Regions from separate parts of the Ruegeria sp. CDSC054 genome, predicted to be linked through region 3. Evidence: riboswitches for the same ligand, from Rfam matches in the RefSeq annotation. Region 3 holds a riboswitch; each other region holds the start of a gene.
What was found. Region 3 has a riboswitch for cobalamin ahead of AC2FGC_RS09070 (DUF1636 family protein). Riboswitches for the same ligand answer to the same signal wherever they lie in the genome.
Positions count from the first base shown of each region.

Region 1: linked by a shared signal. The riboswitch ahead of AC2FGC_RS15595 (hypothetical protein) and the one ahead of AC2FGC_RS09070 (DUF1636 family protein) in region 3 are both predicted to bind cobalamin.
Region 2: linked by a shared signal. The riboswitch ahead of AC2FGC_RS12715 (DUF1636 family protein) and the one ahead of AC2FGC_RS09070 (DUF1636 family protein) in region 3 are both predicted to bind cobalamin.

Region 1 is NZ_JBXWOA010000008.1:51,956-56,108, forward strand. It holds RNA gene ffs (signal recognition particle sRNA small type) at 1-41, shown strand, start outside; gene rsgA (ribosome small subunit-dependent GTPase A) at 200-1,228, shown strand; gene AC2FGC_RS15590 (alpha/beta hydrolase family protein) at 1,237-2,094, opposite strand; cobalamin riboswitch at 2,239-2,458, shown strand; gene AC2FGC_RS15595 (hypothetical protein) at 2,543-2,950, shown strand; gene AC2FGC_RS15600 (protein-tyrosine phosphatase family protein) at 2,958-3,455, opposite strand; gene AC2FGC_RS15605 (DNA polymerase III subunit gamma/tau) at 3,613-4,153, shown strand, end outside.
Region 2 is NZ_JBXWOA010000005.1:215,233-219,385, reverse strand. It holds gene AC2FGC_RS12720 (hypothetical protein) at 1-446, shown strand, start outside; cobalamin riboswitch at 1,429-1,638, shown strand; gene AC2FGC_RS12715 (DUF1636 family protein) at 1,722-2,111, shown strand; gene cobW (cobalamin biosynthesis protein CobW) at 2,108-3,163, shown strand; gene cobN (cobaltochelatase subunit CobN) at 3,167-4,153, shown strand, end outside.
Region 3 is NZ_JBXWOA010000003.1:270,624-274,776, reverse strand. It holds gene AC2FGC_RS09085 (FecCD family ABC transporter permease) at 1-367, opposite strand, end outside; gene AC2FGC_RS09080 (ABC transporter substrate-binding protein) at 369-1,319, opposite strand; gene AC2FGC_RS09075 (ABC transporter ATP-binding protein) at 1,330-2,115, opposite strand; gene AC2FGC_RS09070 (DUF1636 family protein) at 2,112-2,468, opposite strand; cobalamin riboswitch at 2,570-2,777, opposite strand; gene AC2FGC_RS09065 (bifunctional enoyl-CoA hydratase/phosphate acetyltransferase) at 2,971-4,153, shown strand, end outside.

The DNA.
Region 1 (4,153 bases), on a different contig from region 3:
CACAACGAGCCCCGCTTGGGTCGATGTCCAACCTCTCACTTACTTGAACCGCTAGCCACAGGAGGGCTTTTATGATTGTAGCAAAAACCCTTTGGGCAGAGCGTTTCTGAGGCCGACCCTCACACCTGCCTGAACACATCACCGCTGATTGCGCGACCGCCATCCAGACGGCTTGCTGTACCTGAACACAGGCAGAACAATGTCCTTTACACTTTCGGACCTGGGATGGTCCTCACACTTTGCCGCCCAACATGCGGCCAATCCTTCGTGCGTTCCCTTTCGCATCACAGCCGTTCACCGTGATCGTCTGATCGGTGCAAACATCAACGGTGAAACACCTCTGCTCACCCTGGCCCAGCCGACGGGCGACTTCGCCGTCGGCGACTGGGTATTGGCGGATGATCATAACCGCGTTCAACAGCTGCTGGAACGCCGCAGCCTTTTGAAACGCCGCGCCGCCGGAACTGGGGCCGAGGCCCAGTTGATCGCCGCCAATGTGGATGTGCTGTTCATCGTCAGTTCCTGCAATGCCGACTTCAATCTGGCCCGGCTGGAACGGTATTTGGCTTTGGCACATCAGGCCGGGTGCTATCCGGTCGTCATACTAACCAAGGCCGATACCTGCACCGATCCTGATAAATACTCCAAAGCGGCCGTGTCGCTGTCTCCGTTTCTGACCGTGCTGGCAATCAATGCTTTGGATGCCATGGACGTTCAGCAAGTTCTGTCCTGGTGCCCCACCGGGCAGACCGCTGCACTGGTCGGCTCATCCGGTGTCGGCAAGACAACATTGGTCAACGCCATGACGGGCCTGGATGAGGCAACCTCCGGCATTCGCGAGGACGACGCGCGCGGGCGGCACACGACAACTGCCCGCGCGTTGCATCCGATGCAGAACGGAGGCTGGTTGATCGATACACCCGGCATGCGGGCTTTGCGGTTGCTGGATGCACAAGATGGCGTCGATGAGGTCTTTTCCGACATTCTTGAATTGGCTCAGACCTGCCGCTTTTCCGATTGTCAGCATCAGGCCGAGCCGAGCTGCGCCGTGCAGGATGCGATTTCCAACGGAACACTGGACGCTGAGCGGTTAGAGCGCTGGCGAAAGCTGCGGCGCGAGGATGAGAGGAACTCGGAAACCGTGGCGCAGTCTCGTGCGCGCGACAAGGCCTTTGGTAAGATGGTACGATCGGTGATGCAGGACAAGAAATCCCGAAAAAAGCTGTAAGTACCGGCTCAGGCGATTAACCGGGGCCATATGGCCGCATTTCGGCGCGCAAATGCGCCGATGTGACCGACCCCGGCCAATCCAAAGTCTTTCGGCGACAACTGATGCCGGCGGGCTTTGGGACCGTAAAGATCGGCCAGGCGCCAAACCGCGTTCGGGGGCACCACCTGATCATCGTCCATTGTGAACAGATCGACGGGTGTTTCCGACGCAGCCCAACGGGCGTCTGGAAGGCTTTTGCCGATATCCGGCACGTAGCTCAGCGCAGCGGTGCACCATTTGCGCCACTGCCAGTAGACACGTGCCGGAAGGTCCGAGCCGAACCCAAGTGCCTTGCCCGGCAGGTATCCCAATGCCTTAACCAGCAATGGCGGGTGGGCATACCAGAACATTGTCGCCAGTGCGCGATACGGCCAGGGGTGGTCGGATACCGTCACCAAACCTGAACAGACACAGATCATCCGGTCGATCTGCTCAATATCGGGCTGAATTGGCCCCAGCATTCCACCCACCGAATGGCCAATGCTCCACTGTTGCGCGACAGGAAACCTGCGCCGCATTTCAGTGCGGGCAGCGGGCATGTCGATCAACGCCCAATCGGCCATCGTGGCCTGCGAATCGCGCAGACGCCCCTTTAGAGAGTGGCCAAAATCGCGATAGTCATAGGTCAGACAGGCCATACCCTGTTCTTCCACCAGCCACCGCGCAAAATGCTGGTAATAGTCGCGCGGTACGCCTGTGGCTGCATGGACTACAACCGCCACATCAGGTGCCGAGGCAGGCATATACAGCCGTGCCGACAGTTCGGCCTCTCCGGCAGAAAACGTGAAATCTTCGGTCAAAACGACCGGAGTGTTGTCCAACATGGTGCCCTCGCAAGCATCTGAACTATTCGGTTCACATATGGCATATCGGCGCTTTTGCGCGACTAGAGTCAACAGATTTTCAAAGTGACCAAGCGTCCACTTGAACGATGGAAAACAGCCCGCTTGACTCAAGCCACCTACAACCGCTAGCGATGAGGTGATGGTTCTCGTCCTTATATTGGGGCGGGATGAAAAGGGAACTCGGTGCGGTCCAGCCCGGCAATGCCGGAACGGACCAAGGCCGCGACTGCCCCCGCAACTGTAAGCGGTAAGCAATGCCGAAAAACCACTGGCCGAAAGGCTGGGAAGGTCGGCAAAGCAATGACCCGCAAGTCAGGAGACCTGCCATCAAAGTAAAAACCGAAACTCGGGCGGGGTGTCCGGGCAGGTCTTCAGTTGACTGAAACACCTGTTCCACGTCCCCCGCTCACCGCGCGGAGGGCGCATTATGATCTGGAAGACAACGACCCACGAGTTCACCGCCACCCTGTGCCAGAAAACGGGGAAAACCTGCCCCGCATTGGCACAAATGGCTCGGGCCTTGGCCGAGGCGATGGCAACAGCACAACCAATGACGACCAGCGAATTTGAGGTGGACGGTTCCAGCGAACTGACCCATTGCGGCGAGGGCTGCACGGCTCGGTTTCGCGCTAGCCCGTCCCGGATCAGGGTCTATTGCGGCGCGAACGCAGACGACTCGGCAGATATGTTGGACGACTACGCCGATATGATGTTCAGCCCTGAATTCGCCACTCTGCCAACAGGTGTATTGACCGCCTTGCCTTGCGCAATGCTCGAGGCATCGGCACTTGCGCCGCGACCGTCACAGCACATCGTGCAGCAAGCAACAGCCTGATTTTGCTTCACCGATCGCTCTGGGTCGGCTTCATGGCCCAGGCCATCTGCTCATCCGTTTCCACCGCGCAGGGTCGAGCCAAGCGTAACCGGATTAGCGCGTGGTTTGGGTCTTCACCGCTTTCCACCATGAGCCTAAGCGCGACCATCCCCGACCGCCCACAACCGCCCCGGCAATGCACCAGCACGCGTCCACCCTCGGACAGCACCTGCCGGGCGGCTGCGCTGGCTTGAGGCCAAAGAGTTTCGATTGGCAGGGGCGGCGTGCCAAAATCCTCGATCGGAAGATGCACCCAGGTCGCGGGTCTGCTTTGAACGTCTCTACCAAAACTGCCTGCACCGACCTGCTGCATCTCGGCCTCAGTGGTCATTGAAATCACCAGATCAGGGTTCCAGTCCTGTATCACCCTCAGATCATCCACATACCCGCCGCCGCCGCCAGGCAAGGGGGACAACGCCAAAGTGCCTGAGCCAACAGGCAGTGCGTAGATTGCAAATTTTGCCAAAGCTTATGCTCCTACTGCCACCGGCTTACCAGGTTTTGACAGCCGGTTTATCCCGCTTACAGACGCAGTCCAAACCGAAATTCCACGAAGCCTGCTGTGGACGCGAGCGGCCCGGGTCTCTACGCTACATTTCTGACACGAATCTGACAGAGCAGACATGACCGAAACGCCCAGCCCCGCCTATCAGGTTCTTGCCCGCAAGTACCGCCCCGAAACCTTTGCAGATCTGGTTGGACAGGACGCAATGGTGCGCACGCTAAAAAATGCGTTCGAAGCGGATCGGATCGCGCAAGCCTTCATCATGACCGGCATTCGCGGTACAGGTAAAACCACCACTGCCCGGATTATCGCCAAAGGTATGAACTGCATCGGTCCCGATGGTGAAGGCAAACCAACGACCGAACCTTGTGGCCAGTGCGAGCATTGCATTGCCATCATGGAAGGACGCCATGTCGACGTGATGGAGATGGACGCCGCCAGCCGGACCGGTGTGAACGACATTCGCGAGATTATCGACAGTGTCCGATATCGTGCCGCCAGTGCGCGCTACAAGATCTATATCATCGACGAAGTTCACATGCTGTCGACCAGCGCCTTCAATGCCCTGCTCAAAACGCTTGAAGAACCGCCCGAGCACGTAAAATTCATCTTTGCGACGACCGAGATTCGCAAAGTTCCAGTGACAGTGCTGTCACGAT
Region 2 (4,153 bases), on a different contig from region 3:
GTATCCGAAAATACACCAAGCTGGAAAACAGTGAATCTTACACCCGGGGAATTGGAAGGGTAATCGGGAAGAACTCCGGCGCGCATAGTTTTGCCATGGGTCTAAGGAACTTTATTCTACATCATCATTTGGTGGAGCCTGGCATAACCATTTCGATGGGGGAAAGTCGCACGGTGCGACTGCTACTCGATTCAAACGCTTTGCTTTTCGCAGGTTTCAAGTGGAAAGCGGACGCTCGAGAATACATCCGTTCGGACAAAAAGCTGGATGCACTGAAAACGACCACCACTGTAGTCAAAGACGTTGCTAGACTTGTAAGGTTCCATCGGAAGATCGCAGAGAAACGACTACCGGAGGAAAAGTTCGCTCACGACACTTACCTTCACGAACGAACCAGGTTTAGACACCTCCAGAACGCGACGTTCGATCCGGGAGCAATTGTCTAACGGCGCTCAACTGTTTTAGCACGCGTTGTAAGCCCCAGCATTATGTCGGTGGCTCTAGACAGCTCCATTCCGGATGAAGAATTACGTATACAACTGACTACTCTGGCAAACCGGCATCAGAATCTTTCAAATGAAAAATGGCAATTGTTGCCGACGAAATCGTGCAGCTATTGAAGCAGCGTTTAAGGTATCCGAACACCGGCTCATATCTTGACGGGCGGAAGGTCGAGTGACGGCGCATTCAGGCTGCGACGCGCCTGAAAGCAATCAGCGTTGCTGTGATCATTGCACCAAAATCCACTTGAACCAAAAATCGAGCATCATCCTTGATGGCGTTAAGCCAATGAACAATTTCAACCAACAATCCCGCAACATTCGCAAGCCCACGTACCGATAAAATCTCACTAAACAATTGTTATTTATTAAGAAATTTAATTCCTTTACGCAAGTTCGAAATTGGTACTCGCCTCCACTTCTTTTCAAACACTTAGCTTTCTGCGCTGCTTTCGCAAATCCGGGCGTATACACTTGGGTATCATGTTCCTACTGGCTTCTGGAACAGCATAACCGTCGCCGTTGATGTCCGGGGTTAAATGTCGAAGCGGTTTGAAAGTAATGCCACACGTGCCAAATCTTTTCCCGCGAACAAACGGCGCGACGCACAATGCGACAGTGGTAGAGGGATGTGCTTTGTCTTTGTCGCGCCTTTGCCCGCTTCCTTAATATTGCCCAAAGGTTCGCACAGAACGCGATTGCCCAAGGCGCGCCTGTTGCGATTGCCGGTCCAGCGATTCCGTTTGCACAACCGCACTACCTGATTGCCAAGCCCGGAAGCGCTCAATCATCCGCGGCTGCGGGGCTGTTTTGCTCCTGGCTTCGTGATCGGATCGCATCGGATGCCGCTGACTGACTTCGGCTGGTCGCTTTTCTGACTTAACCGGTTTTCAATCCTCAGTCGTGCTTGACAAGCCCCCTGCCCGTGCCGCATGTCGCATGCGTTGGTGTCCATCCTCGGATGGATGAAAAGGGAATGTGCCAGCGATGTCATCGCCAAGCACAGCCGCCCCCGCGACCGTGACCGGAGAGGGTGCCCAAAGCCACTGGCCCAATAGGCCGGGAAGGCGGGACATCCGACAGGGCAAACGCTCTGACATCCGCAAGCCGGGAGACCTGCCAGCACCCGAAGTTGAAACCGGGCGGGGTGTTCCGGTGTCGGGTCCATGTCGCACACGTGGCCCGCATGAAACCCCGTCCCCCGTACAAAGGATTAGGGGGATGAGAGACGTGACCGAGACCGCACCAGTCGAATTGCTGGTCTGCACGACATGCCGCCGTGGGTTGCCCATCGAAGATGACGCTCAGCGACCCGGCACTTTGCTGCACACAGCGCTTGAACAGGCGGGCTTGCCTGACGGCGTGGACCTGAAGCCGGTGGAATGCCTGTCGAATTGTGATCAGGGATGTTCGATCGTTTTGCGTGGTGGCCCGTCCCGATGGACCTTCGTCTATGAAAACCTCGACGAGGCCGACCATGTCGAGACCATCGTCGAAGGCGTCACCAAATATCTGGCCGCTGAAGACGGTCTGGTGAAATGGCGTGAGCGCCCCGAACATTTCCGCAAAAACTGTGCGGCCCGCATTCCCCCGATTGGAGCCCTGAAATGAGCAATCTTGAAAAACTTCCCGTCACCGTGATCACCGGCTTTCTGGGCTCGGGCAAGACCACGCTGGTCAAGCACCTGATGCAGAACCCGCAGGGCAAGCGTCTGGCTGTGGTCGTCAATGAATTTGGCGATGTTGGCGTCGATGGCGATATCCTGAAATCCTGCGCCATTCCGGATTGCCCGGCGGAAAACATCATGGAACTGGCCAATGGCTGCATCTGCTGCACCGTAGCCGATGACTTCATTCCGACCATCGAGGCACTGATGGCGCTGGAGCCGCGCCCCGATCACATTCTGATTGAAACCTCTGGTCTGGCGCTGCCGAAGCCGCTGCTGAAGGCGTTCGACTGGCCGGATATCCGTTCTAAGATCACCGTTGACGGTGTGATCGCTCTGGCCGATGCCGAGGCCGTCGCCGCCGGGCGCTTCGCTCCGAATGTCGAAGCCGTGGACGCCCAGCGCCTGGCTGACGACTCGATCGACCACGAAACGCCCCTGTCAGAGGTGTTCGAGGATCAGATCTCGTGCGCCGACATCATCCTGCTGACAAAACCCGATCTGGCGGGCGCCGAAGGTGTGGCGAAAGCCAAAGAAGTCATCGCCGCCGAAGCTCCGCGTCCGCTGCCAGTGGTCGAAGTCGCCGAAGGTGCCGTAGACGTGCGCGTCGTGCTGGGGCTGGAAGCGGCCGCCGAGGATGACATGGATGCCCGTCCGTCGCATCACGATGGCCATCACGACCACGAACACGACGATTTCGAAAGCATCATCGTCGAGTTACCTGAACAGACCGACCCGGCCCAACTGGTCGCCAATATCGAACGTCTGGCCAATGAGCTGAACATCCTGCGCGTCAAAGGCTATGCCGCCGTTCAGGGCAAACCCATGCGTCTGCTGGTGCAGGCCGTTGGTGCCCGCGTACGTCACCAGTATGACCGCCCGTGGGAACCCGGTGAAGAGCGCCGTTCGCGTCTGGTGGTCATCGCCGAACACGACGACATCAAAGAGGCCGCGATCCGCGATATCCTCGTGGGCGTGACCGAGGCCGCCGAGTAAGCCATGCACGTCGTCTTCCGCGAAAGCCACGGGCTCGAGGAAACCGAGACCCCGACCGATCTGGGCCAAAGTCCGGCGGATCTGGTGGTGCTGTCCTTTTCGGACAGTGACCTTGGTGCTTTCGCGGCGGGCTGGCATCGCGGTGGCGGGGCCGAAGGGCGAATGCCGACAATGCGGCTGGCCAACCTGACAGCACTGAAACACCCGTTGTCCGTCGACACTTATGTCGAGCAAACGCTCGAGGGCGCCAAGGGCATTCTGATCCGTTTGATCGGCGGCGTGCCTTACTGGTCCTATGGCTTGCAGCAAGTTCTGGCGCTGGCGCAATCCAAGGGGATCGCACTGGCCGTCCTACCTGCCGATGGGCGTGAGGATACGCGGCTGGATGATTACTCCACCCTGCCCGTCTCAACCCTGCGGCGGCTTGCGCATCTGTGTGACACCGGCGGCGAAGTCGCGGCGCAAGCGGCCTTGGCACAAATGGCGCTGGCGGCTGGGCTTTATGCCGGGCCGGTGATGGGCGCAAAGACCTTGCCAAAGTGCGGTGCGTGGTGCCCGGATCGTGGCGTAATCCCGGTCGAAACAGCATTCTCGAGCGACGCGAGGCGTATCCTCGTGACCTTCTACCGGGCTTATCTGACATCTGCAGACACCGCCCCGGTCGCAGCCCTGATCCGCCGATTGCGGGAACGCGGGTTCGAAGCAGTAGGCATGTTCGCCCCCTCGCTAAAAGCACCTGCCGCCGCCGATTGGCTGCGCGGGAACATCGCCGCCATTAAACCGTCGGCCATTATCAACGCCACTTCCTTCTCGGGCAAAGGCGCATCGGGTACATCGCCGCTGGACGCTGCCGATGTTCCGGTGTTTCAGGTTGCTCTCGCAACGTCCCGCCGCAAAGCCTGGGCCGAGGCGGAACGCGGTCTTTCGCCCGCTGATTTGGCTATGCACGTTGTCCTGCCTGAAGTGGACGGGCGAATTTCTGCAGGCATT
Region 3 (4,153 bases):
GCAGGGTCCAAAAGCCCAGCACATCTCCGGTTACTGTAATGACAAAGACAGCTCCCGCCGCAGCGCCAGAGGACAGTCCGAACAGAAACGGGTCCGCCAGATCGTTGCGTGTGGTGGTTTGCAGGACAACGCCAACGACGCCCAATCCGGCACCGATCACCGCGGCAAACAGCGCGCGTGGTAAGCGCAGGTCAAACACGATGCGGTGGAGCGGAGACATCTCTCCGTCCATCAATCCTGTGCCCAACAAGACACCGGCTAGCGCGTCAGAGGCCGGAATGGATGTGGTTCCGTAGATAGTCGAGGTCAGCAAAAGGGCGGCCAATACAGCCGCCCCCAGCAAGAGTGTAAGGCCAAGACGGCCCATATCAGTTCAGGCCCGGGTGCATGGCTTTGGCCATTTTCGAAATTGCTTCGATATTTGCCGGTCCGGGTGTCAGTTCTTCGTAGCGCAGACCAATCCAGCGTTCGTTCCTGACCGCATCCGTCTGAGACATCACGGGATGGTCCTGCAGGAACTTGAAGGTATCTGCGGCGCCATTTCCAGTTTGATAATCAAGTAAAACCAGGAATTCCGGGTTCGAAGCGGCAACAGCCTCCCACGAGGAACGACCCCAGCTGGTGTCCATATCATGGGTGACGTTCTCGCCGCCAGCGGCAGCAATCATCGCGTCGGGAATGGCAAACTTACCAGCCGTAAACGGGGCATCGGCGGGGCCGTCCAGCAGGAAAACGCGGGGTTTCGGCAGGTCGGCTGTCTGTGTTTCAATTTCGGACAGTTCCTCTTTCCAGCCGGAAACAAGCTTTTCTGCCTTGTCCTCAACGCGCATGACTTTGCCCAAGCGAAGAACGTCGGTGAACAGCAGGTCCATGCTGGCTTCGGGGCGATCCTTATCCAGATGTACGCAGCTTTCGGTCAGGATCATCGTTTTGATGCCAAACGGCGCAAGAGTGTCGGGGGTCACGTCACCGCCCGGCTTCATGCCATAGTACCAGCCCGCAAAGAAAAGGTCGGGTTCGACAGCGACCAGATTTTCTACTGTTGGATACTTGGGCGCAAGTTCCGGGATGTCGCCGCGCAGGGTTTCAAACTCGGGGCTGGTTTTGTACCAGCCGGTGATGCCCGTCAGGCCCACGATCTTGTCCTGCAAACCCAGTGCAAAAGCCATGTCGGTCATGTTCATGTCGTGCACGACCAGCCGCTCGGGTTGAGTTTCAAACACCATCGGCTCGCCGCAATTGTCGACGGTGATCTCGCGCGCTGTTGCGGCACTTGCAATGCCGCTGATCAGTGCAGCGCACCAGAGAGTTTTGTTCATGTTACTTTCCCTAGTTTGAGGTAGTGGTTCTTCGGATATCCAGTGCCGGGATCATGCGGCCTTCATGCTGAAAGCTAAGAAAATCGACACCGAACGTTTCACGGACCCTTTCGGGTGTCAGCACTTCGTGCACTGGGCCGAAACCGGTCAGGCGTGTGGATTTCATCAACGCGACATGGGTCGCGAATTCCGGGATCATGACCAGATCATGGACGATCATGACCACCGTAATGCCCAGCTGAGCCACCAGCGACAGCATGCGTCCCTTGGCGTCCGGGTCCAGATGGTTCGTCGGCTCATCCAAAAACAGCAGCGACGGGTTCTGCGCTAACGCCCTTGCGATATGAGCGCGCTGGCGTTCCCCCCCGGATAATACGGCCATCCGCTTGTCAGCGAGGGCAACCAGTCCGGTAAGCTTCAGGATGCGGTCCAATTCCAAGGCGTGCTCAGCCGCAGATCGATCGGCGCGGATCGGGATTTGCCCAAGGGCCACGTAGTCGCGCAGAAACAAACGCCCGTCCGGCGATTCCTGTTGACTGACCACGGCGATCATTCGGGCGCGGTCCATCGCCGAAAGCTGCCGAAGGCTGCGCCCCTTTACCAAAACGTCCCCCAGCACAATCTCTTCACCGCCGCACAAAAGATTCAGCAGCGTTGTCTTACCCGCACCGTTTGGGCCGGCAATTGCCAGAGTGGCCCCTTCACTCAGTTCGAAATTGATGTTTTGCAGCAGTACGTCGCCGTTCAGGGCGTAATACTCCAGCCCGCGCGCCTCAAGGAAAGCTCCGCAGGTCATGCGCTTGTCTCCAGCTTCAGCCGGGGCAGGCGCGCCAGGGTCTTTTCAAGAAGGGCAGGCGGGCGCTGCGTTGCGTTGGTCCACCCATCCGCGCTGCGATGGTATTGATGTGCAAATTCGGCCAAAGCATCCACGTCCTCAGTCGATTGGATGTCACCGAAAAGGTACTGCGCTTTGTCGAATGCCTGAAACCCGACGGTTGTGGGATGACCGCAACCGGCCATGCAGGAAACGCTTTGGATGTCAAAACTGGATGGAAGCTTGCTTGCAAGCGCAGCGCGCAATGAATCCGCCCGGTCAGAACCCTCGCAGGTCTCGCAAATCAGAAGGAAATGATCAGGACTGATCGACATAGCCCACTCCGCCTGTTGCCAAGCGCGGGCAGAAGGTGCCAATCATGTCATCACGTCTTAGACGTGTCATAAAGCCTCCTTCCAGGACGCCCCGCCCCGGGTTGGTTGAACATCGGATGGTAGGTCTCCTGACTTGCGGGTCGTGGCTTGGCCATCCTTCCCGACCCATTTGGGGTCAGTGGGTACTTGGCGTCGCTCACCGCTTACAGTTGCGGGGGCAGTCACGGACTTGGCGCTTGTTGGCAACCTCACCGTATTCCCTTTTCATCCCTTGGCGAACCATAGGGAACCATCGTGGGTGATGCTTGCCCGAGTTCCGATTTTGGGTCAAGCGATAATACTCAGCGCCCCACGCACAGAGGTCATTTGTCATTTGCCAACGATCTGACTACGCTGCGTCGCAGAAATGTAGGGACAAAGGTGGATATGTTCTGGTTCCGGAAGGGCCGCACATCCAATGTTTAAAACGACGAACACGCATTCGTAAACAAAGCCGGTTGAGATGAAAATTCAAGAAAACAGAACCTATTCTCAACTGAAGGTAGGCGACAAGGCGCAGGTCACCCGATTGTGCACCGTGGACGACTTGTACGCGTTTGCCTCGGCTTCGGGTGACCACAACCCGCTGAATCTGGCGGCCTATGACGGAGATGGAGATGGACACCCCGAGGCTGTCGCGCCCGCCTTGTGGCCCGCGGGTCTGGTGGCTGCAGTCATTGGAAACATCTTACCGGGGGCCGGTACGCAAACACGTCGGGCGGACCTGAGTTTTCATGCTCCGGTTATGGCGGGCGAAGAACTGACCGCCTTTGTGGCTGTTACCGAAAAGCGTGAAGACGGCGACCTGACCTGTTCCGCCGAGGTGCGCCGGGTCGGGGATAACGCATTGATCCTGAGCGGTACCGTACAGGTCACACCACCGTCGCGGCATTTGACCTTCGACTCGGTTGAGATGCCGGGACTGATCGTTCAACGTCACCGGCACTTCGACGCTTTGTTGGAAAAGGCACGTCCTCTGGACCCGATGCCCACAGCGATCGTTGCGCCAGAGGAGCCAAATTCGCTGGGCGGGGCGTTGCTGGCGTTGGAAAACAGCATCATTACGCCGATTTTGGTGGGCGACCCGGACAAAATCACCGCCGCTGCCGCCCAGCTTGGAGCGGATTTGGCCGGAATTGAAATTATCCAAGCCAAAGGCCACGATGTGGCTGCTCGTCGCGCCGTCGATCTGGTCGTCGAAGGCAAGGCCCGGATGCTGATGAAAGGTCACTTGCACACAGATGTCCTTTTACGCGCCGTTCTTCGCCGCGAAAACGGCCTGAGGACCGGGCGACGCTTGTCGCATGTGTTCGTTATGGACGTGCCGGGCATGTCCCGGCCCATCATGGTTACCGATGCGGCGGTGAATATCGCACCGGATCTCGAAACCAAGGCCGATATCGTTCAAAACGCCATCCATCTTGCGCATTCTATTGGCATCGAGATGCCCAAGGTTGGCGTCTTGTCGGCGGTTGAGACCATCAACCCGCATTTACCGTCGTCTGTCGATGCGGCGCTGTTGTCGAAAATGGCCGAGCGTGGACAGATCACCGGCGGGCTGGTCGATGGCCCCTTGGCCATGGACAATGCGGTTGATCTGAACGCCGCGCGGACAAAAGGCATCACCTCACCGGTCGCGGGGGTCG